Regions from separate parts of the Halomonas aquatica genome, predicted to be linked through region 2. Evidence: riboswitches for the same ligand, from Rfam matches in the RefSeq annotation. Region 2 holds a riboswitch; each other region holds the start of a gene.
The links. Region 2 has a riboswitch for thiamine pyrophosphate ahead of tenA (thiaminase II). Riboswitches for the same ligand answer to the same signal wherever they lie in the genome.
Positions count from the first base shown of each region.

Region 1: it holds a riboswitch for thiamine pyrophosphate, as region 2 does, so the genes downstream of both, ABE960_RS01905 (sodium:solute symporter family transporter) here and tenA (thiaminase II) in region 2, are expected to answer to the same signal.
Region 3: it holds a riboswitch for thiamine pyrophosphate, as region 2 does, so the genes downstream of both, thiM (hydroxyethylthiazole kinase) here and tenA (thiaminase II) in region 2, are expected to answer to the same signal.

Region 1 covers NZ_JBEGCJ010000001.1:415,892-423,612, reverse strand. Annotated here, with positions in the region: gene ABE960_RS01920 (hypothetical protein) at 1-549, opposite strand, end outside; gene ABE960_RS01915 (DNA cytosine methyltransferase) at 509-2,023, opposite strand; partial or broken gene ABE960_RS01910 (carboxymuconolactone decarboxylase family protein) at 2,327-2,602, shown strand; TPP riboswitch at 2,668-2,784, shown strand; gene ABE960_RS01905 (sodium:solute symporter family transporter) at 2,774-4,162, shown strand; gene ilvD (dihydroxy-acid dehydratase) at 4,234-5,922, shown strand; gene ABE960_RS01895 (hypothetical protein) at 6,248-6,439, shown strand; gene ABE960_RS01890 (arginine deiminase) at 6,489-7,721, shown strand, end outside.
Region 2 covers NZ_JBEGCJ010000002.1:287,226-294,946, forward strand. Annotated here, with positions in the region: gene ABE960_RS04500 (DUF4870 family protein) at 1-55, shown strand, start outside; gene ABE960_RS04505 (lysophospholipid acyltransferase family protein) at 59-988, shown strand; gene ABE960_RS04510 (hypothetical protein) at 1,050-4,439, shown strand; TPP riboswitch at 4,590-4,712, shown strand; gene tenA (thiaminase II) at 4,782-5,450, shown strand; gene ABE960_RS04520 (outer membrane beta-barrel protein) at 5,555-6,058, opposite strand; gene ABE960_RS04525 (acetate/propionate family kinase) at 6,329-7,531, shown strand; gene pta (phosphate acetyltransferase) at 7,518-7,721, shown strand, end outside.
Region 3 covers NZ_JBEGCJ010000004.1:90,088-97,808, forward strand. Annotated here, with positions in the region: gene ABE960_RS09415 (ABC transporter substrate-binding protein) at 1-950, shown strand, start outside; gene ABE960_RS09420 (ABC transporter permease) at 947-1,711, shown strand; gene ABE960_RS09425 (ABC transporter ATP-binding protein) at 1,708-2,478, shown strand; gene ABE960_RS09430 (hypothetical protein) at 2,508-2,807, shown strand; TPP riboswitch at 2,921-3,021, shown strand; gene thiM (hydroxyethylthiazole kinase) at 3,060-3,866, shown strand; gene thiE (thiamine phosphate synthase) at 3,856-4,479, shown strand; gene ABE960_RS09445 (PepSY domain-containing protein) at 4,733-4,975, opposite strand; gene ABE960_RS09455 (ABC transporter substrate-binding protein) at 5,648-6,733, shown strand; gene ABE960_RS09460 (ABC transporter permease) at 6,830-7,654, shown strand; gene ABE960_RS09465 (ABC transporter ATP-binding protein) at 7,654-7,721, shown strand, end outside.

The DNA of each region.
Region 1 (7,721 bases), on a different contig from region 2:
ATCTCGTACGGCGTGTGACTCAGGAAGATCGGAGCCTGCAGAATTTACGATATTTTCGAGATCCGAGATTTGAAGCTGAACCATACTTTTGGTCTTGAATCGGCTCTCCAGCTCTTTGTGGAGAACCATGTCCTCTTCTGATCCTTGCGATACCATAATCATTCTCATGGAAGTTGGCATCGCTGCGCCCATGAATTCTATAATGGCGTAATCATCGGCTTGTAAATTTGCGTAGCGTTCCTCACCATCTGGGGATTGAATAACTTTACCATTCAGGCGCCAGTTCTTGGAGGCTCTGCTTTTTATGATCTTCTGCGGCAGCGTGTTTTCTCCACAGTTTCCCGGCCCTAGAATTGTCAAATTCAGAATGAACGATTCCCGGTTCTGCTCCTCACCTAGTTCGGCAAGGTGAGGGTAAAATATATCTTCAAAAATATCCTTGTTTAAATTTATCGATTTCTGATTTCCGGCTTTAATTACTCTGAAGTGATAATCAAAAATCGTCAGGTCAGACCGTGTCAGCTTTTTTAGCGCGATTCTTCTCGACATCTGTAACAGTCCCTGTTAATTGCTCTTTGATTTTCTCTGCCAATGCTCTGGCCATAAGCGGCGGTACCGCATTTCCGATCTGACGGAACGCGGGGTTCATCGGCCCCTGAAAAATAAAGCCATCCGGGAAGGACTGTAGGCGAGCGGCTTCCCGAACTGAGATCGTCCTTGCTTGCCGGCTGTCATAATGAATATGCGAATAGCTGTCCTTGCCTAGGTGCGCCATCAGAGTGCGGGCAGGTTGATCGGACTCCATTTTCCGCCATTTGTTCGGGAACTTCCCTGGATCGTAGGGCGGAATAAAGTTCTTCTTCTCTTTTTCAAACCGAGCAGACCCTTCCGAAGGGCGTTTCCCTTCCACGCGCTCAATTTCGTTAAGACGTTCCTCAAACATCTCAGAGGCAAGGCGAAATGCCTGGGGATACTGATCTCCGGGCTTCATGCGCGCAAATATTTTGTAATCGCGAGGCAAGTATCGGATGACGTGGTCATATACCCCTTCTCCGGCCTCGAAGTCGGGCCAGTGACGCATCGCTCTCTGAAATTCGTTAAGACGTGCGCTCTGCGAGTAATGGGTCAACAAGTCAAAGCGGCGCGGCCCTTTCTTCAGTTTCTGCTCCGAGTCGTCTGCGATGGGGGCGAGGTCGGATAAGGCCTGTTTCGCGGTTACCGCCGGTTTGAAACCGGCAGGCTCAGGCTCAGGTGGATCAACGAAAAAACGAGTCTCGTCATCAAGCAAGTCCTGCTTGATGGTTTTCATCGCCACTTGACGAGAACCATGATAACCCCGTGGCAGGTTGATCCAGTGACTGGGATCCGGGAACCAGTCTGTACACGACAGTTCCTTACGGAAGGCGACAAGGAACATGCGCTCACGCATTTCCGGCACTCCGTAGAAGACGGCGTTGAGCATAGTGTAACGAGCGTCGTAACCTAGGTCTCGAAGGGCCTCGCACACTTCTTCCGCGATGTTATGCCCGCCGTAGTTAAGAACATCGGGCACGTTCTCCATCAGGATCGCCACAGGTGACAGTTCCTGAACATAGTGCAGATAGCGGAGGTACAGGTTGCCTCTGGGATCATTGAGGTAGGCTTCCGGGTGCTCAGCCACTTCACGCAACTTGGCACGTCCCACCCGAGCGAAGGATTGGCAGGGTGGTCCGCCGACAACTACATCGACATGTTCAGTGGGATCACCTTCCAGGCCAAACTCCCTCAGGAGGTCAACGGGTTCGGTTTGCACGATATCTCGTGCCTGCCCGTGAACTTCTTTCATGGTGTCACTGGCATCGCGATGAAAGTTCATCGCGTGGGATCGCGCGGCAGCCGGGTCAAATTCCACAGCACCGACGTTTTTGAAGCCAGCTGCCTGAAAACCTAGGGAAATGCCGCCACAGCCAGCGAAAAGGTCCAGTACTCTGGGGGCCTCACCATCACGCAGGCGTTGAATTTTCTGCTGAATAGTCATGCTCATGGAGCTTGCCACCGAGTCTTGGTTGATCCCCCAACCGCGGCCGGACACCGTCGGAGGATGGTTTTCTGTCAGCTAGGCTTCGCGCAGACCGCAAATCCGGGGATGGTACCACCTGCCGAGTAGCCGAGCACATTGCCTTGAGAGGGTGCAGGTTCCGGATTCCGGGAGCCTGGAGACAGCGAGTAGCCTCCTTGTCTTTCCAACTCGCAATGTTGTTTTTTTATACAGTATTAAGGATGGGGCACCAAGCTGAAAATTTCCACTTTTTGGAGAAGCAGACAAGAGCGTCAAAAGACAAAGCAGCTCACTGGTCAGGTGGCCATCAACCACCGCACCGCCCCTATCAGCGAACGCCACCGCGTGATGCTGGACTTCGCCCTCTACTGCAGCCTGGAGGTGGGGGAGCTCACCGACGAGTGGGAGGCGCGCCTGGAAACGGTCGGCTTCACCCACGACGACATCTGGGACATCGGCGCCATCACCGCCTTCTTCGGCCTCTCCAACCGCCTGGTCACCCTGACCGGCACCCCGCCCAACGAGGAGTTCTACCTGATGGGTAGAGTGCCGAGGGAGAAGTGATGAACACGGTCAGTTAGGTTAGGATTGCCTTCGACCTGCCAAGGGGCAGGTCCCACAATCCATTCACTTGTCGCCAGGGGAGTCCCGCCGCATTCGTGCAGGCGAGGGCTGAGAAAGCATCACGCTGACCCTGGAACCTGATCCGGTTCATACCGGCGGAGGAAGTGCGACATGCCCTACCTGACGTCTGCCGTGCTCGGCGCGGCGCTGCTGTGCTTTGCTTTCCTGGGCCTCAGGGCCCGCCGGGCCGATGGCCCCCTCGATGACTATGTCACTGCGCGCAACTCCCAGGGGGCCCAGTCGCTGGGCCTCTCCTTTCTGGCCTCCGGGATGGGCGCCTGGATCCTCTTCGCTCCCCCCGAGATCGGCGCCTTCGTCGGCCCGCTGGCGCTGGCCGGCTATGCCATCGGCTCGGCGCTGCCGTTCATCGTGCTGGGGCTCTACGGTCCGGCGATCCGCCGCCACCTGCCGGAGGGGCGCAGCATCGGCGCGTTTGCGGAGGCCTGCTACGGCGCCGGGGTGCGGCGCTGGGTATCGCTGGTCTCGGTGCTCTACATGGCCTGCTTCCTGGCCGCGGAGCTCACCGCCATCGGGGCCATCACCGCGCTGCTCTCCGACGTGCCGCCGGCGCTGGTGGTCATCGGTGTGGCGGTCGCCACGCTGCTCTACACGGCGGTGGGCGGCCTGCGGGCGAGCCTGGCCACCGACCGCTGGCAGGCCTGGCTGCTGATGGCGCTGCTGGCGGTGGTCGGGGGCGTGGCGCTCATGCGCCTGCCCGAGATGCCGGCGGGCGCCGCGCTGCCGTCGATTCCCGCCGGCAGTGCCCTCGCCGTGGCACTGACCCTGGTGATCGCGGTGACTGCGGCGAACCTCTTCCACCAGGGCTACTGGCAGCGGGTGTGGGCGGCGCGCGATGATCGCGCCCTGGGTCGCGGCGCCTGGCTGGGCGGCGGCGTCACCGTGCTGGTGGTGATGGCGGTCGGCGGCCTCGGCATGCTGGCGGCCATGTCCGGCGTGGCGCTGGGCGAGCCGCCGATCCCCTTCTTTGCGCTGCTCTCGGAGGCGCCGGGCTGGCTGGCTCTGCCGGCGCTGGTGCTGGCGGTGACCCTGGTCGCCTCCAGCGTGGACACCCTGCAGAACGGCATCGCCTCGCTGGTAGTGGCGGGCTCCGGGCGGCGCGGGTTCTCCCTCGGTGCGGCACGCTGGGTCACGGTGGCGCTGATGTTGCCGGTAGTGGTCGTGGCGCTGCAGGGGCTCTCGGTGCTGCGGCTGTTCCTGATCGCCGACCTGCTCTGCGCGGCCATCGTGGTGCCGGTGCTGCTGGGGCTCTGGTCGCGGATGGGCGCCACGGCCGCGGTGGCCGGTGGCGTGGCGGGCATGCTCGGCGCCATCCTGCCCGGCTGGGTGGCCCAGGGTAGCCTCCAGGCGGGTGTGCTGGCGGCGAGCTTCCCCGGCAGCATCCCGACCCTGCCACCATTCCTCGGGGCGCTCGCCGCCTCCACCCTGGTCAGCCTGTTGATCGCCGGGCTCAGGCCGGCGGGGAGGGCGCATACCGCCTGATAGAGTTGTCAGGCCGGGCCAGGCGGGGCACTCTCTGGGGGCAATCATCATCGACCAGAGGAGACCGCCCCATGTCTGATACGCCAGAGGATCCACGTCGTCGCCATTCCGCCACCGTGGTGGATGGCGTCGGCAAGTCCGCCAGCCGCGCGATGCTGCGGGCGGTGGGCTTCACCGACGAGGATTTCAAGAAGCCCCAGGTAGGCATTGCTTCCACCTGGAGCAACCTCACCCCCTGCAACAGCCATATCGACGGTCTGGCTCGCGAGGCCAGCGACGGCGCCGATGCGGCCGGCGGCAAGGGGGTGATCTTCAACACCATCACGATCTCCGACGGCATCGCCAACGGTACCGAGGGCATGAAGTACTCGCTGGTGTCGCGGGAGGTGATCGCCGACTCCATCGAGACGGTGGCCGGCTGTGAGGGCTTCGACGGCCTGGTGGCCATCGGCGGCTGCGACAAGAACATGCCGGGTTGCGTGATGGGCCTGGCGCGGCTGGATCGTCCCAGCGTCTTCGTCTATGGCGGCACCATCCTGCCCGGCAGCGGCCACACCGACATCGTCTCGGTGTTCGAGGCGATGGGCGCCTACAGCCGCGGCGACATGGACCTGATCGAGGTGAAGCAGATCGAGGAGACGGCGATCCCCGGCCCCGGCTCCTGCGGCGGCATGTACACCGCCAACACCATGGCCTCGGCCATCGAGGCGCTGGGCATGAGCCTGCCGGGCAGCTCGGCACAGAACGCCATTTCCCGCGAGAAGCGTGACGACTGCCATGCCGCCGGCCAGGCGGTGCTCGAGCTCCTGGCGCGTGACATCAAGCCCTCGGACATCATGACGCGGGAGGCCTTCGAGAACGCCATCACCGTGGTGATCGCGCTGGGCGGCTCCACCAACGCGGTGCTGCACCTGGTCGCCATGGCCAGCACCATTGGCGTCGAGCTTTCACTGGATGACTTCACGACCATCGGCAAGCGGGTGCCGGTTCTCGCCGACCTGCGCCCCAGTGGCCACTACATGATGAGCGAGCTGGTGGCGATCGGTGGCATCCAGCCGATGATGAAGATGCTGCTGGATGCCGGCCTGCTCCATGGTGACTGCCTGACGGTGACGGGCAGGACCCTGGCCGAGAACCTAGCGGGAGTGGCGCCCTATGACGAAGGCCAGCAGATCATCGCGCCGCTGGACAAGCCGGTGAAGCTCGAGAGCCATCTGCGCATGCTCTACGGCAACCTGGCACCGGAAGGGGCGGTGGCCAAGATCACCGGCAAGGAGGGCACGCGCTTCTCCGGCAGTGCCCGAGTGTTCGGCTCCGAGGAGGAGGCCCAGGCGCGCATCAACGACGGCACCGTGGTAGCCGGCGACGTGGTGGTGATCCGCTATGAGGGGCCGAAGGGCGGCCCCGGCATGCGCGAGATGCTCACCCCCACCTCGGCGATCATGGGCCGTGGGCTCGGTAGCGAGGTGGCGCTGATCACGGATGGGCGCTTCTCCGGCGGAAGCCACGGCTTCGTGGTGGGCCACATGACGCCCGAGGCCTTCGACGGTGGTCCCCTGGCGCTGGTGGAGGATGGTGACCTGATCACCATCGACGCCGAGGCCGATACCATCGACGTCGACCTGCCCGACGAGGAACTGATGCGCCGCCGCGCTGCCTGGCAGCCGCCGGTACCGCGCTATACACGCGGGGTGCTGTCGAAATACGCCAGGACGGTGAGCTCGGCCTCCACCGGGGCGGTGACCGACCTGCCGGAATGACGTTTCACGACGTCCCATGACCTCTGCCGGTTGTCCGCTTCGGATGACCGGCATGCGACTTCTGCTTCGCGTGGAAACCGCCTCCCCCCGCGGAGGCCTCCCGTGCCACGCCCATGATCCGCCTGCTGCCTCCTGTCCTGGCGATGTGCCTGGAGGTGGTGGGGCTTTCGGCATGAGCTATCCTTTTGTCAAGGAACGTGTCAAGGCGCGCTTGATCAGGGTATCGCCGGTGCCTGGCGAGGTGTTTCGGATGGTCGTGTCTGACATCGAGCGTGTGGTGGACGACCCTGGTTGACGACTGTGATGGACGACAAGGAGTCGCATCATGACCGAGCACGACACGCCACCGCCTGTACCTGAGAAGGATCTCGCCTCTCGTTTCCCGACCGCATTCACCATTCTTTTCGGCCTGGCCATCGGTCGGGTGTCCTACGACCGATGGATCGCCTTCATCTGGCCGCTGCTGGTGCTGACCCTGTTCATCAGCGTGGTCATCAGTATCGGCACCCTGTTCTGATGCCCTGTCCTGATGCCCTGTGTGATATCCGGTGACAAGGAGGTGCCCCATGACTGACGCGACCCTTGGCGTGTATTCCGAGACCGGACACCTGCGGCAGGTGATCGTCTGCCGGCCCGGCCTGGCCCATCGGCGGCTGACGCCTTCCAACTGCGATGCCCTGCTGTTTGACGATGTGTTCTGGGTCAAGCAGGCCCAGAAGGATCATGACGTCTTCGCCAGCGTGATGCGGGCCCGAGGGGTGGAGGTGCTGGATGTCAACGAGCTCCTGACCGAGACCCTCGATATCGCGGAAGGCCGTGCCTGGGTGCTGGATCACCGCATCACCTGGAATCACATCGGGGTGGGGATGGTGTCGGACCTGCGCGCCTGGATGGACGAGCTGCCGAGCAGGACACTGGCCGAGTTCCTGATCGGCGGGCTGGAGGTGGGGGATCTGCCCTTCGACCCGGTGGGGCTGTTCGGCAATCACCTCGGGCATTTCGGCTTCGTGCTGCCGCCGCTGCCCAACTTCCTGTTCACCCGTGATAACAGTGCCTGGATCCATGGTGGTGTCACCCTCAACCCGATGTACTGGAGTGCACGCAAGCCGGAAACCCTGTTGATGTCGGCTATCTATACCTTTCACCCGACCTTTGCCGGCAGGGTGATGGTGCATTGGGGCGACCCGCTGACCGACCATGGCCTGGCCACCCTCGAAGGCGGCGACATCATGCCGGTGGGCAACGGCACGGTGCTGGTGGGCATGGGTGAGCGTTCCTCCCCACAGGCCATCGGCCAACTGGCGAAGGCGCTGTTCGAGGATGCCCGGTCCGCGAAGGGCAGCGTTCATCGGGTGATTGCCTGCCAGCTCCCCAGGACCCGCTCGGCCATGCATCTGGACACGGTCTTCACCTTCTGTGGCGGCAACGTGGTGACCGCCTTCAAGGAGGTCGCGGATGCGGTGGTCTGCTACGACCTGCGTCCCGGTGAGGAAGGCAGGACGCTGGCGTTCCACCAGGACCCGCGGCATCTGTTCGAGCTGGTCGCGGAAGTCCTCGGTTACCCGACCCTCGAGGTGGTGCCCACCGGCGGAGACACGCCGGAAGAGCGGGAGCGTGAGCAGTGGAATGACGGCAACAACGTGCTGGCGTTGAGCCCCGGGGTCGTCGTGGGCTATGACCGCAACGATGACACCAATGCGGCACTGGAGGCGGCGGGCATCGAGGTGCTGCCCATTCCCGGCGCCGAACTGGGAAGGGGGCGCGGTGGCGGGCGCTGCATGAGCTGCCCCACCCGCCGT
Region 2 (7,721 bases):
CAAGGCGCTGAACGAGAAACGCGCGCCGGACAACGTGGACACCTGGTGGGTGTGATCCATGTCCGACGGTGAGTCCCGCTTCCTTGCCCTCCAGGCCCGCGCCATCGCCACCCTGTGGCGATGCCTCTCGGGTCGTCGCCTGGCGACCCTGTGGCGGCTGGCACGCCTGGTCGGCCCGCTGGTGGAGCGCTTCAGTCGACGGGAACGCTTCGTCACCCGTACCAACCTGGCCGAGGTCTACCCCACGCGAGGCGACGCCGATCGTCGCCAACTGGCCCGGCAGAGCCTGACCCACTCCACCGCCACCATGCTGGAACTGGGCTTCGCCTGGATGGGCGACCCCGAGCGGGTCGAAGGATCGATCGTCGAGGTACACGGCCGCGAACTGCTCGACGGGGCCAGGGCCGAGGGTCGTGGCGTCATCGTGCTGGCCCCGCACTTCGGCAACTGGGAGGTGCTGAACTTCTGGCTCTCCGGCCACTTTCCCTTCACCGCGATGTACGAACCCCCCAAGCTTGCCCCACTGGACCCGATCATCCGCCAGGGCCGGGAGCGACGCGGCGCGCAGCTGGTGCCGACCAACCCCCGCGGCGTGGCCGCCCTGCTCAAGGCGCTGAAGCGCTCCGAAGCCGTGGGCATCCTCCCCGACCAGGAACCGGACTGGGGCAGCGGCGTCTTCGCACCCTTCTTCAGCCGGCTCGCCTACACCGCCACCCTGCTCCCCAAGCTGGTGGCCCGCACCGAGGCGCGGGTCGTCACCGGCGTGGCCCTGCGACTGCCCGGCAAGGGCTTCGCCCTCCACTTCCTGGCCGCCGACGAGCGGGTCTATGCCGCCGACGAGGTCACCTCGGCCACCGGCGTCAACGCCAGCGTGGAGTCCGCCATTGCCCTGGACCCGGCCCAGTACCAGTGGGAGTACAAGCGCTACCGCAAGACCCCCCAGGAGGCCGAGGCGCACCCAGAGCACCGGCGCTTCCGGCTCTATTGAACGTGGCCGTTGCCGTTCGACTTGAAGGTGGCCCCATGCCCCCAGCACGCAAGCGCCTTCCATGATTCGCTCCACGCCGCTCAGGACGCTGGCCTGGCTCGCCCTCTTCCTGGCGGCCCTCTATCCTCTCTACCTCGTCACCGCCAACACCCTGCTCAACAGCGACTGGGGACGCCACCAGCTCGACCGCGCCCCGCACGTCACGCTGGAATGGGAGCGGGCCTGGACGGCCTTTCCCGGACACATGCGGGTGACCAGGCTCAGCCTTGCCGGCACGGCCGCCGAGCACCGCTATGCGCTGAAGGCAGAGACCGCCACACTGGACTTCTCCCTGGCCCCGCTGCTCGGCGGTGAGTTCCGACTTCGACGACTCGATGCCGAGGGCATCCGCCACGCCAGCCTGGATGCGTACCGCCTGCAGGGTAGCGGCAGCCTTCACCTGGCAGGCTTCGACTGGGGCGCCGGCATGCTCGCCGCGAAGGAAGTGAAGCTGACGCTGGACAACGGCGCCGTGCTGAAGGACGACATGCGGCTGGTGGAGGGCGTCACCCTGGAGGCCAACCTGGCCCTCGCCCCGCTGGCACTGGCCGAAACCGCCGGCAACGAGGCGGGACGCTTCGTCTCCGGCACCGTCGCCCTGGCCGGACGCAGCGATGCCTACACCGTCTTCAACCCCTACCTCGCCTCGCTCGGCTGGCTGGAAGTCGGTGGCCGCGGCGACCTGAAAGGCGAGGTCGTGATCGAGGCCGGCGAGGTACAGCCGGGCAGCCGCCTGCGCCTCGACTCCCCGCAGTTGAGCGTGCGCCTCGACGAGAGCCACTGGCTGGAGGGGGGGGCGAGCTACCATATCGATGGAGCCGGCTCGGTGGAGGCCGAGATGGCAGATCGCGCCCGCCTCGCCGTCGAGCTTGACGACATCGAGATGGCCGATGTCGCCGCTTCCCCCGCGTCTGCGCCCCTGCTGCGCGGCGACGGCTTTCAGCTCGACCTCACCGCACCCGCCCTGCGCCTGGAAGCGCCCTCCGACCAGCGTCACGAGGCGCGTGATGTTCGGGCCCGGCTGCAATGGCGGAACACCGAGGTGGGCGACATTGCCGCTCTCGACCACTATCTCCCTGCCGAGCTGCCATTGACCCTGGAGGGCGGTGTGGCACGGCTGCAGGGCGAGCTTAACTACGATGGCGAGCGCCTGAGCGGGGGATTCGACCTGTCCGGCGAGGCACTGGCCCTTCGCCTCGGCGAGCAGCCGCTGCGAGGACGCCTCGGCCTGCACCTGCCGATTGCCGAGCTCGACGTCGAACACGGCATGGTGGACATCTCCGGCACGCGACTCGACCTCGACGCCGCCGCCCCGGGCGAGGCGCAGCCGCTCACTACCCAGCTGCAACTGCCCACGGCACGGTTCCAGTCGCCGCTGGCCTGGCGAACACGCGGTGACACGCCCCCGCTCGACGGCGCCATCCCCTGGTCAGCGGATGTGGAACTGCGCGGCAGGGTTGCCCATCTCGGCATGCTCGCCCCTTTGCTCGCCCCCCTGCTGGCCGAACGATTCGGCGATGTCGGACTGGCCCTGGAAGGCGGCGGCCGGCTCGCCGGGACCTTGCACATCCGGGATGGGCAGCCGCTGGCGGGCAGCCAGGTGGAGGTACGCTCCGAGGAGCTCGAGGCGCGCTTCCTCGGTGTCCATGCCCGCGGCGATGGTCGGGCGCACCTCGCCCTGCGGCCCGATGGCCCAGACCCGCAGGCCGACGTCGAGCTGATCTTCGACGAGGTGGCCCTCACTCGCCTCGCGGATGGCCGTGAACTCCTCCAGGCCGAGCAGCTTTCCCTCACCGGTACGGCGAGTGCACGACCGAAGCTCCCGGGTTCCCGCTCAATGACGGTGGAGTGGCATGGCGCGCGCATTCCCGATGTGGCGGTGCTCAACGCCTACCTGCCGGAGGCGGTGCCGCTGCGGCTGGAGGCCGGATGGGCCGACAGCAGCGGGCGCATCATGCTGGAGGACGACCGAGGCCGAGGGCGCATCACCCTGGCAGGCGACGAGATACGGGGTCGCCTGCTGGAAGAAGACTTCCTGGGCGAACTGGACGTGACCCTGGAGCTGGGCGAGATCGTTCCCGACCGCCAGCGGGTCGACCTGTCCGGCAGCCGGCTGGAACTGACCGCCTCGTCGAGTCGCGGGGAGCCGCTTCACACCCTGCTGGTGCTACCCAGGGCGAGGCTCGAGGGCGGCTTCGACTGGCCCGGCCGGGAGGCGCCACGCCGCCCTATGGCCGGCACCCTGCAGTTGGATGGCCAGCTCGACCGTCTCGGCTTCCTCAATGCCTTTCTGCCCGACGAGCATGGCCTGGCCGTCCAGGGTGGCGGACGCCTGACCCTCGACCTCGATCTCGCGAACGGCGAGGTGATGCCCGACAGCCAGCTTCGCGTGGACTCCGACAGGCTCGCCGTTCGCTTCCTGCACTACGAGGCCTTCGGCGACGGCTCGCTGGTGCTGGAGGCCACCGACCCCGGCGCGCAGTTGAAGCTCTCCCTGCCGCGCTTCGGCCTGCGCCGCCAGGAGGGAAGCGACACGCTGATCGACGGCCGCCTGCTGGAGATCCGCAGCGTGGCGCAGCGGCTGAACCCGAGCGGGGGCCTGGAGGCACTCAGCACGCGCATCGACATGCCCGATGTGGCGATACCAGACCTCGTCGCCTTCAATGACTACCTCCCGAAGGATGCGGGCATCGCCTTCCTGTCGGGCCAGGCGACGATGGCCACCCATCTGAGGCTCGAGGGACTAATGGCCGAGGGCAGCCTTGAGCTGAACGCCGCCGACGCCCGCCTCGCCTTCGACGAGCAGATTCTGGAGGGCAGCCTGGCGCTGGAGACTCGCCTTTCCGATGGCGACCTGGACACGCTGCGCTTCGACGTCTCCGGCTCGGAACTTCGCATGAGCGACGTGCGCCTGGAGAACGCCAGCGGCGGCCTGACCCGAGGCTGGTGGGCGCGCCTCGAGGTCCCCGAGGGGCACATGCGTTGGGTGGCACCGCTGGCGCTCGACGCCCGGCTCGACCTGGCCATGCGCGACAGCGGCCTGCTGGTCAACCTGTTTGTCGACTCGTCCCGGGAACGGAGCTGGCTGCGTGAAAGGCTGACGCTCGGCGAGGTGCGCGGCAAGGTGCGCGTGATGTTCGACGACGACACCCTCCGCCTGGAGGACCTGGCGGTGCAGGGCGGCAGTCGCCTGGAGCTGCTGGCCAACGTCGCCCTGCGCGACCCCCACCTGGCGGGCCGCGCCCTCGCCCGCTACGGACCCTTGCGGCTGGGCATCGAGCTTGACGGCGATCGCCGTCGATGGCAGCTGCGCAACGTCCGCGAATGGTATGAGAGCGGTCGCCCCGCCAGCGAGCTGACACTTCCCGACCGGATGGAGTGGGTCGAAATGCTGGACACCGAGCCGGAATGACGCGCCACCAACCAAGGGACGGGATGACCCACGGGGTCGACAACGGCCTGGTCGGCGACGACGTGAAGCGGATCCTCGAGCTGGAAGCCATCCGGCAGTAGCCGGCCGCGGGCGGGCTGGCAAGGGACGGCCAGCCTGCTAGACTGGCCGCATCGCTTGACGGGGTGCCGGTGAATCCGGCTGAGATGGCGCAGGTTCGCAGACGAACGCAGCGCTGGTCCCGTGGAACCTGATCCGGCTGGTACCGGCGTAGGAATCAAGCGGTGACCAGTGCTTCGTTGTCCCCTCCCTGGCCACCCTCTCCCGCCCTGCTGCCGGATCGCCCCCCTGACCGGAGGCAAGATGGGCTACCGATTCGACGACCTCACCGCGGCCTGCCAGGACGACTGGCGCGCCTACATCGAGCATGAGTTCGTCCGTCGACTGGGCGACGCCACCCTCGAGGAGGGCGCCTTTCGCCACTACCTGCAGCAGGACTACCTCTTCCTGATCCACTTCGCCCGGGCCTATGCCCTGGCCGCCTACAAGAGCCGTGATCTCGACGAGCTCCGCCACGCCTTCGCGGGCCTCAAGACTATCCTCGACGTCGAGCTCGGTCTGCACGTGGACTACTGCCGCGAGTGGGGCATATCGGAGGAGGAACTGGCCCGCCTGCCCGAGGCACGCGCGACGCTCGCCTATACGCGCTACGTGCTGGACACCGGCCATCGCGGCGACCTGCTGGATCTGCACGTGGCCCTCGCCCCCTGCCTGATCGGCTACGGCGAGATCGCGGGCTGGCTCGATGCCCAGGCCGCTACCGTTCGCGGCAAGGCCAACCCCCATGACGCCTGGATAGCCATGTACGAGAGCGTAGACTTCCAGCAGGCCATGGCCGACGAGCGCGCCTGGCTGGATGCGCGTCTGGCGGACGTGACGCCACGCCGCTTTGCCGAACTCTGCGTGGTGTTCCGCGACGCCACCCGGCTCGAGATCGACTTCTGGCAGATGGGGCTGGACCGGAGCCTCTGAGCAAGCCCCCGTTGTCGTCCCGGGCCACGACCACACAACGAAGATCGCCCCCGCCGCTAGTCAGCTAGCGGCGGGGGCGATTCGCATGATGCCCGTCACAGGGATCAGAAGCGGAACGTCATCCCGAGACTGGCGGCATCGAAGGTGTAGTTCGACTCGTCCAGGTAGCGCATGTAGTCGGCACTCACGGCGAGGTTGGGGGCCACGTCGAACTCGGCACCGCCCCCGTAGGAGAAGTCGCTCTCGTCAGAGAGATCGAAATCCACCTCGGTGAAGCCGACCAGGCCGTAGAGCCGGAAGGTCGGCACGATGGGCAGGATGCCCTTGGCATAGGCGCCGGCCAGGTAGTCCAACTCGACGCCCTCGTCGGATCCACCGGTACCGAGATGGCCTTCCAGGGCGAAGTAGTCGTTGAACGCCACGCCACCCCGCAGGCGCAGGCCGGTGCTGTCGACGCTGCCACCGACATCCGGGTCGAGCTCCCAGAACATGGCATCGGCGCCGAGGTAGGGACTCGGCTGGTAGTTCATCGGGCTGCCCTGAGCATGGGCGGTGGCGCCAGCCAGAAGCAGGGCGGCGGATACGGCAGAGATCGTGATGGTCTTCATGACACACCTCCAGTTAAAAAACAGTGTTTCCATACACACGATCATTCTGGTACAGCATTGATCAGGGCGCAAGATATTCTGTCGCTCGAATCAATGGCAGCGACTGGCCGCTCACTACAAGGCAGGCGCGTCCGCGCCGCAGGCCCCTGGGGCACCGAATCCCTGAACCCTGCACCGCAACATGCTAGATTCGACATGCTCAGGCGTCGCATTGTCTGTCCTGTGCGACGTGACCGCTCGCCCCGAGCACGCCAATCCGACGGGATGCCCATGAACGACCCGGTACTGGTAATCAACTGCGGCTCCTCGTCGATCAAGTATGCCCTGGTGCCCGCCTCGCCCGACCAGCCCCGCCTGGCCGGCCTAGCCGAGCGCCTGGGCAGCGTGGATGCCCGCCTCACGGGGATCGACAGCGAGGGACGCGGGTTCTCGCGACCACTCCACGGCGCCGAGCACGCCGAGGCCATGGCGACCATCCTCGAGACTCTCGAGGGGCAGCAGCCCGTGGCGGTGGGGCATCGCATCGTCCACGGCGGTGAGCGATTCACCCGGGCCACTCGCATCGACGCCGCCGTGAAGCGAGCCATCGAGGCCACCGTGGCCCTGGCGCCGCTTCACAACCCGGCCAACCTGTCGGGCCTGGCGGCCACCCTCGCATTGTTCCCCGACCTGCCCCAGGTGGCGGTCTTCGATACCGCCTTCCACCAGACCCTGCCCCCTCACGCCTACCGCTACGCCCTGCCGGAACCGCTCTATCGCCGTCACGGCATCCGCCGCTACGGCTTCCATGGCAGCAGCCACGCCTTCGTGAGCGCACGGGTCGATGGCCTGAGTGACCGAAGCCATGGTGGCTGGCTCATCGCGCACCTGGGCAACGGCTGCTCAACCTGTGCGGTCTGGCACGGGGAGAGCGTCGACACCAGCATGGGACTGACCCCCCTGGAGGGGCTGGTGATGGGTACCCGCAGCGGCGACGTCGACCCCGGCCTGCACGCCCACCTGGCGCGCCAGTTGGGCTGGTCGATCGAGCGCATCGACACCCTGCTCAACAAGGAGAGTGGCCTGCTGGGTCTCTCCGGGCTCTCCAATGACATGCGCCGCCTGCACCAGGCAGCCGCCGAGCACCACGCGGGTGCGCTGCTGGCCATCGAGGTGTTCTGCTATCGCCTGGCCAAATCGCTGGCGGGACTCTCCTGTGCCCTGCCCCGCCTGGATGGCATCGTCTTTACCGGCGGCATCGGCGAGAATGACAGCGACGTGCGCGCCAGGGTGGTCAAGCTGCTGCCACACTTCGGCCTTAGGCTGGACGCCATCGCCAACGCCCGAACCGTGGGCGGCCGCGAGGGCCGCATCGATCTCGACGTGGGCGGCCGGATTCCCGAGCTGTGGGTCATCCCCACCGACGAGGAGGGGCGCATCGCCGAGGAAACCCGCCAGCTGCTGGAACAAGAGGCTACCCATGCCCCCGAGTGACCGCCGTCCCGATCCCCGCAACGTGCTGCTGGTGCCCACCGACAGTGGCGTTGGCCTGACCTCCGCCTGCCTGGGGCTGATCCGCGCCCTGGACACCATCGGGCTGAAGGCCGGCTTCCTCAAGCCTTTCCGTCAGGACGAGCTCAATGGCAACGGCCCCGATCACTCCTGCGCCCTGGCCACCAGTACC
Region 3 (7,721 bases), on a different contig from region 2:
CAACGCTCGAGGTGGGTTACATGCCGATCCTGCCTGTCGCCCAGCTGTTCGTGATGGAGGGTGAGGGGTGGACCGGCGAGGCCGGTCTCGAGCTCGAACTGACCCGCTTCTCCAGCGGTCCGGCGATGGTCCAGGCCCTGGCGGCCGGCGAGCTCGACGTCATGTACTTCGGCATCGGCCCCGCCATGGTGGCCCGCGCCAATGGTGTGCCGATCAAGGTGCTGGCGGCCAGCATCCGCGAGCAGATCGGCCTGGTGGCCCGCGGCGAGCTGGCCGATACCTTCGCCCGCGTCGAGGACCCCGCCGAGGCCATCGCCCGCTTCACCGAGGAGCAAGGCCGCAAACCCAAGATCGCCACCTTCCCCCGCGGCTCGGTGCCTGACACCGTGCTGCGCTACTGGCTGGTCGAGCACCTGAGCGTGGGAGAGGAAGCCGTCGAGATCGTCGCCATGGGCGCCGATCGGGTCCAGCAGGCCCTGCTGGCCGGGGCAGTGGACGCCGCCTCGATACTCGAGCCGATCCTCACCACCGTGCAGGAAAGGGTCGAGGGGGCTCGGGTCGTAGCCCGCGCCGACGAGATGCTGCCGGGGCAGCCCGGCGCGGTGGTGGCCGCCCGGGAGCAAGTGCTGGTGGACCACCCGGAAGCGATGCATGCCCTGATCGACCTGCATGTGCGGGCCACTCGGGTGCTGCTCGAGGAGCCCGCCCGGGCCGCACCACATGTGCGGGAATTCGTCGGCAAGCGGTTGATCTCCCTCGACACGGTGGAAGCCGCCCTGCGCTCACCCTCCTCGAACTACCTCGCCGACCCCCACGCGATCCGCGAGGCGACCCGCACCATGCATGACTTCCAGGCCGCCCAGGGCACGCTCAAGAAGCCCGTCGACCTGGAGGCGCTGTTCGACACGACCCTCTATGACGCCGTGATCGGAGCGCAGGCGGGATCATGACACCGCTGCTCACGCGCCACCGTCGCAGCCTGCTGGGCGCCATGGGCCTGTCCGGCTTCCTGCTGCTCTGGGAGCTGGCGCTGCGCAGTGGCCTGCTGCCCGGCAGCCTGGTGCCGCTACCGTCGGCCATCCCCGGGGTGCTCGCCGCCGAGATCCGCGACGGCATCTGGCTCGAGGTGGTGATGGCGAGCCTCACCCACTACAGCGTCGGGCTGCTGCTGGGCTCGCTGCTGGGCATCGCGGTGGGGGTCGCGGCGGCGCTGCTGCCGGTCTTCGACGCTCTGCACGCCTGGCTGGCCCGGCTGCTGCGCCCGATCCCGCCGCTGGCCTGGATTCCCTTCGCCATCATCTGGTTCGGCATCCAGCCCTCGGCGGCGGCCTTCATCATCAGCATCGGCGTGTTCTGGATCAACTACTTCGCCAGCTACAGCGCGGTGCGCTCGGTGGACCCGGGCTTTGATGAGGTCGCCCGGGCCTTCGGCCAGGGCGGCTTCCTGTCACGGCTGGGCAAGGTCAGCCTGCCCGCGGCGGCGCCGGGCGTCCTCGGCGGCATTCGCGCCGGCCTCGGCCAGGGCTGGATGACGGTGGTGGCCGCCGAGCTGTTCGGCATTCCCGGCATCGGCCAGCGCATGATGGAAGCCTCCAGCCTGCTCGCTACCGATATCGTGGTGGTCTACATGCTGACCATCGCCGGGCTCTACGCGGTCTTTGACCTTGTCTTCATGACCCTGCAGCGGCGGCTGCTGAGGTGGCAGCCATGACCGCCGCCCAGACCACCCTGCCCCCGGTACTTCGCGCCCGCGGCATCCGCCTGGGCTTCGATGGCACCCCGGTGCTGGCCGGGGTCGACCTCGACCTTCACCCCCGGGAATTCGTCGCCGTGGTCGGCGCTTCGGGCGTCGGCAAGTCGACCCTGCTGCGCGCCCTGACCGGCCTGCTCGCCCCCGAGGCCGGCACGGTGGAGATCCCCGAAGGCAGCGGCGGTGATACCCGCGCCTGGTCCATGGTCTTCCAGGCGCCGCGCCTCTTTCCCTGGCGGCGCGTGCGCGCCAACGTGGAACTGGGCCTGGAGGGACTCGCGCTCTCCCGGGCCGAGCGCCGTCGACGGGCCCTGGAGCCCCTGGCCCTGGTAGGGCTGGAGGAGCTGGCCGAACGCTGGCCGCACACCCTCTCCGGCGGCCAGCAGCAGCGGGTGGGCATCGCCCGGGCCCTGGCGGTGCGTCCGCGGGTACTGTTCATGGACGAGCCCTTCTCGGCGCTGGACGCCATCACGCGCCGCCGCCTCCAGCAGGAGCTGGTCGACCTGCGCCGGCGTACCGAGGCCGCCATTGTCTTCGTCACCCACGACATCGAGGAGGCCGTGCTGCTCGCCGACCGGGTGATGGTGCTCGGTGACCAGGCGCCCGGCCAGCCCGCCAGTGTGGTGGAGACCCTCGACATTCCCCTGCCACTGGACGGTCGACGCGACCATCCCGGCTTCGCCGACTGCCTCCAGGCCGTGGAGCGCCACATCGGCGCGGCCCACTGAGCCCACTGCCACCGACTGGAGGAGCTCCCATGACCGATCTTCGGGTCCTGCTGCACGCCCCCACCGCCGAGGCCCTCGCCCGGGCCCGGCGCAACGCCCGGAACCTGCTAATGGCGCGCCCCGAGGCCGAGGTGCTGATCATCGCCAATGCGGCCGCGGTCGCCTCGGCCCTGGCGACGCCCGACGACACCGACACTCACCTGAGGCTCTGCGGCAACTCCCTGGCCGCCCAGGGACTCGACAATCCGGCCGGCCTGCCGGTGGTCGAGGCCGCGGTGGTCACCCTCGCCGAGTGCCAGAGCGAGGGCTGGGCCTACATCCGCGCCTGAACGACCGGGGCGGGCCAGGGGGGGGATCGCCCTGCGCTGGCTCGCCGGGAAGGATGCACCCCGGCTGGCCTGACCCCGGCCTTTACAGCCATGGGGCCGGCATGGATAGTGAGGCTTGACGACAGGGGCGCCGCGGCGAGAAAGCCGTGGCTGAGAAGCACCCTCGGAACCTGACCCGGACAATGCCGGCGTAGGGAGTCGTGCAGCGACGAATCTCCCGTCGAGGCGCACCTCTCTCGCCGGGGAGGCACCATGCACCACATCGATCCCGCCGCGCACCTGGCCCGGGTGCGCGAGACCAGCCCGCTGGTCCACAACATCACCAACCATGTGGCCATGAACAGCATGGCCAACGTGCTGCTGGCCATCGGCGCCTCGCCGGCCATGGTCCATGCCCGCGAGGAGGCCGCCGAGTTCACGGCCCTGGCAAGCGCCCTGACGATCAACATCGGCACCCTCTCGCCCCACTGGGTCGACGCCATGGAGGCCTCGGCGCTGGCGGCCGGGGAGACGGGACGCCCCTGGGTGCTGGACCCGGTGGCGGTGGGCGCCACCCGTTACCGTCGGGAGACCGGCGCGCGGCTGCTGGCGCTCTCGCCGGACGTGATACGCGGCAATGCCTCGGAGATCATCGCCCTGGCGGGACAGGCCGGCGGCGGACGCGGCGTGGACAGCACCGACCCCGCCGAGGCCGCCCTCGATGCCGCCCGTCGACTGGCCGAGCGCACGGGCGGCGTGGTGGCGGTGACCGGCGAGGTGGATCTGGTCACCGACGGGAAACGCCTCGCCCGTGTCCGGGGGGGGCATCCGCTGATGCCGAGGGTCACCACCCTGGGCTGCGCATTGACCGGCGTGGTGGCGGCCTTCGTGGCAGGCGCCGATGACCACTTCGAGGCAACGGTGGCGGCGCTGGCCGGCTATGCCATGGCCGGCGAACTGGCCGGCGAGGTGGCACGAGGTCCGGGCAGCTTCGCGGTGGCCTTCCTCGACGCGCTCTACCATCTGGACGCCGACGCCCTGGCCGAGCGGGCCCGGATAGAGGTTGAAGATGCGCCTTGATCTCTCGCTCTATCTCATTACCGACCGCGGGCTCTGCGCGGAGCATGGCCTGGTGGAGACCGTAGTGGCGGCGGTACGTGGCGGGGTGACGCTGGTGCAGCTGCGCGACAAGCATGCCAGCGATGCCGAGCTGGTCGACCAGGCGCGTCGCCTCAAAGCGGCACTCACCGGCACGGGCGTGGCGCTGATCATCAATGACCGTCTGGAGGTGGCCCTGGCCGCCGGGGCCGACGGGCTGCACATCGGCCAGGATGACGGCGACGTGGCAGAGGCCCGCGCCGCTCTGGGCCCGCAGGCGATCCTCGGGCTCTCGGTGCAGACCCATGACCAGCTCGCCTGCATCGACCCGAGCGCCCTGGACTACCTGGGGCTGGGCCCGGTGTTCGCCACCCCCAGCAAGCACGACCACGCCGAGCCGTTGGGCTTCGAAGGCCTGGCAGCTCTCGCGGCCGCGAGCCCCCTGCCGAGCGTGGCCATCGGCGGCCTCAAGGCCGAGCACCTGGCAGCGACATGGGGCGCCGGTGCCGAAGGCCTCGCGGTGATCTCGGCGATCTGCGGCACCCCGGACCCGGAAATGGCGGCACGGGCCTTCGCACGGCCGTCACGCCGCTGAGCATCCAAAAACGCCATCACCGCTCCTGCGAGCGGTGATGGCGTTGGCAGGACAAGACGGGATCAGGCCCAGCTCAGGCGTCCGAACGCGCCTTCCCGGGGTGTCGATGGTAGCCGTGCAGCACGCCGGCGATGAGGTTATCGCCCCCCTTGCGGCCCTCCAGGGGCGCGCCGATCAGTGCACGACCCTGACCAGCGGGTCCCAGACGCGGACCCGCGTGCTGCTCGCCTTGACGCCCATGATGCGGCCTCCTTCAGTCGACTGCATGCTCGACAATGCGCTCCTGGTCGTCCCGACCGTAGATCTCATAGCAGCTGCCATCGGTGATCTTGAATTCCTTGACCTTGTAGCCTATGTCAGCGATCTGCTGTTGCATCGCGTCCTCGCTCATCCAGTCGCTCTGGGGCGCATCGGTGCAGGTCGGCTCGGCCAGGGCTGTGACGCTTACCGCCAGCAGGCTGGATGCCAAGATGCCCTTGAGTACAGTGCGATTCATTGGAAAACCTCCAGAAAGTCAGTAACAGACGGTCACCCGACCGTCGGACGGTGGCAGTTCCCGACGGCAGCCGCCGTAAGGGAACAGGGTCATCATCGGGTGCCTGACTTACGGAAGACTTAACGCCGTGGAAAAACTTCACCGGCGAGGTCGAAGAAGGGCATGCAGCATCGTCTCAGGAGGTCGGCCGGCGCTTCAGGGAGATGCGCCGCTCGTGGTAGGCGATGGCCAGGCCGCTGGCGATGATCAGGGTGCCGCCGACGAAGACCCAGAGGTCCGGCACCTCGTCCCAGAACCATCAGGGCGGCAGCACAGTTGTCGAACAGGTAAGCAATCGCATGTCGGAATGACGACACAGCAAGCGAGCATCAGTCAGCCCACGGCGCATAGGCAGAAACTTGCAGGAACTTCTATCCTGCATGCACCAAAATAATAAAATCCTGATGAGCCACACCAGAAAAAGCACCAGAAAGAAGCGCTAGAAAGAAGCGCTCGAGTCACTTTGGCATACCTCAAAGCTTAGTTTTGTTATCCGACAATTGCTCGATCAACTTTCGGAAGATATGCTAATTTTCAGAAAGAGAAAATCACAAAGTGGTAATGTAAAGGATTATTCGACAACATCCGAATGGAAAGATGAAAATATTCCCAATCAATAATAGGAACAACAAAATGAAGACAATGTATTTTCCCAGTAAAAAAGCACTGATCGCGAAACTGCTGTGTGCCTCCGCTATGGCATTTCCCGGAGTCTCTGCTGCCCAGGAAAAAGAGGCGATCAACATTGGCCTCAACGTATCATGGCCGGGTTTTTCTTTTTTGGAGGTAGCGCGGCAAAAAGGACTCGCAGGTGACCATGATCTTAACCTCACTATCTTCGAGGATCCTCTTGGGGGCCATGCAGCTCTGGCAGCAGGGCAGATAGATGTATACCTCAGTACAGCTGAATATACCCCGTTTGCCATTGAGCGCGGTACAGACACCGTACTGGTATCTCATCTCAACATATCTTACGGCGTCGACAAGGTTCTGATTGCCAAAGACATGACTGCAGAGGATCTGAAAGGACAGAAGGTCGGCGCACCACAAGCCTACATAGGCGAAATATTGATGGGTATGTGGCTCGACAAAGAAGGACTGACTACAGACGATGTGGAGTGGGTAAACCTGAATGCTGACGAAGCTGTAGGTCCGGTCATGTCGGGTGATCTGGCGGCAGCTTACATGTATGAACCTTGGGTAACACGTGTTCTGGAGAATCTCGATACCGCGAAGATTGCGGCAGATACTGCGGAACCCTACTACCTCGATACAGGCATCTTCATGGATGCGATGTACATGAACAAGAAGTTCATTGAGGAACAAAGGCAAGCAGCCATGGACATGGTCATGGCCCGCTTCGATGCCTTGCAATACTGGCATGACAATACCGCAGAAGTGAATCAGCTTTTTTCAGATTATCTCCAGTGGCCTGTGGCTGATATAGAATCGGTGGTGGGAACCAACGGCAAGTATCTGGACGATGGTCTGTACATGCTTGACTTTAATGAAACAGCTCGCATCTGCGGTGCTCTTGACGGAGAACCGCCGCATGGCATCGAGCAAGACTCCATCATTCAGAGCGTCACACGAACCAACGAGTGGTGGGTGAAGTTGGGCCTGATGGATGAAGTGCAGGACGCAGCAAAAGGAGTCGATTGTAGCCTGATTTCTGACCTGGTTGACAGCGGTTATCGTCAGTCCATGTCCGCGCGTTGATGCTGTTCGGGGAGCACCAGCGCCAATGGTGCTCCCCGTGGAATGGTCCTCAACCCGGCCGACGAGCTGATAGCATCTTACAGATGAGGAATGGGAATGTCGGGTGAATCAAGACAAGGTGCCTATCGATCACGCTGGTTCGAGTTCCTGACACCCATACCGCGAAGGTGGCGCCTCGTACTGGGCGCGCTGGTATGGGTGATATTTTTTGGCCTATGGGAAACAGCAGTATTACGCGGTTGGGTCAATACGTTGCTGGTACCTTCACCCTTCGAGGTTGTCGGAACGCTATACGAGCTGTTCGCAGAGCGCGGCTTCCTGGGGGATGTCGGCATCAGTATTGCGCGCATAGTCGCGAGCTTTCTGGCGGCCTGTCTCATCGCGATTCCTCTGGGTATCCTGATGGGATCATTCAAGACGGTGGAGGGGCTGTTCAACCCTTTCGTTTCGGCATGGCGGTATCTTCCGGCACCCGCCTTCATTCCCATCCTGCTGATGTGGTTTGGCACGGGTGAGGCACCCAAGCTGGCGCTCCTGTTTTTAGGAGTCATTTTCTTTCTGATCACCTTGATCATGGATCATACGAGCCAAGTGCGCGCAGAGCTTATCGAAACCGCGATGACGCTTGGTGGCAAGCGGTGGCAGATCCTCTGGACGGTCGTGGTACCCGCGGTGATGCCCAACATAGTGACGTCCATGCGGCAAATGCTGGCGATCGCATGGACCTACCTGGTCATTGCCGAGATCATCGCCTCGACGACCGGAATAGGCGCGATGATGATGCGAGCACGCCGCTTCCTCAATACCGACGAAATAATGGCAGGCATACTTATCATCGGAATACTTGGGTTGGCATTCGACCTGCTTTTCCGTTGGTTACAACGGATACTATTCCCCTACCTCGGCCAGGAGGGTGACTAATGAGTAGGTCAATCAATGATGCAATGCCCGCCACAACCGGCCAAACATTCGCCGTGAACGATACACC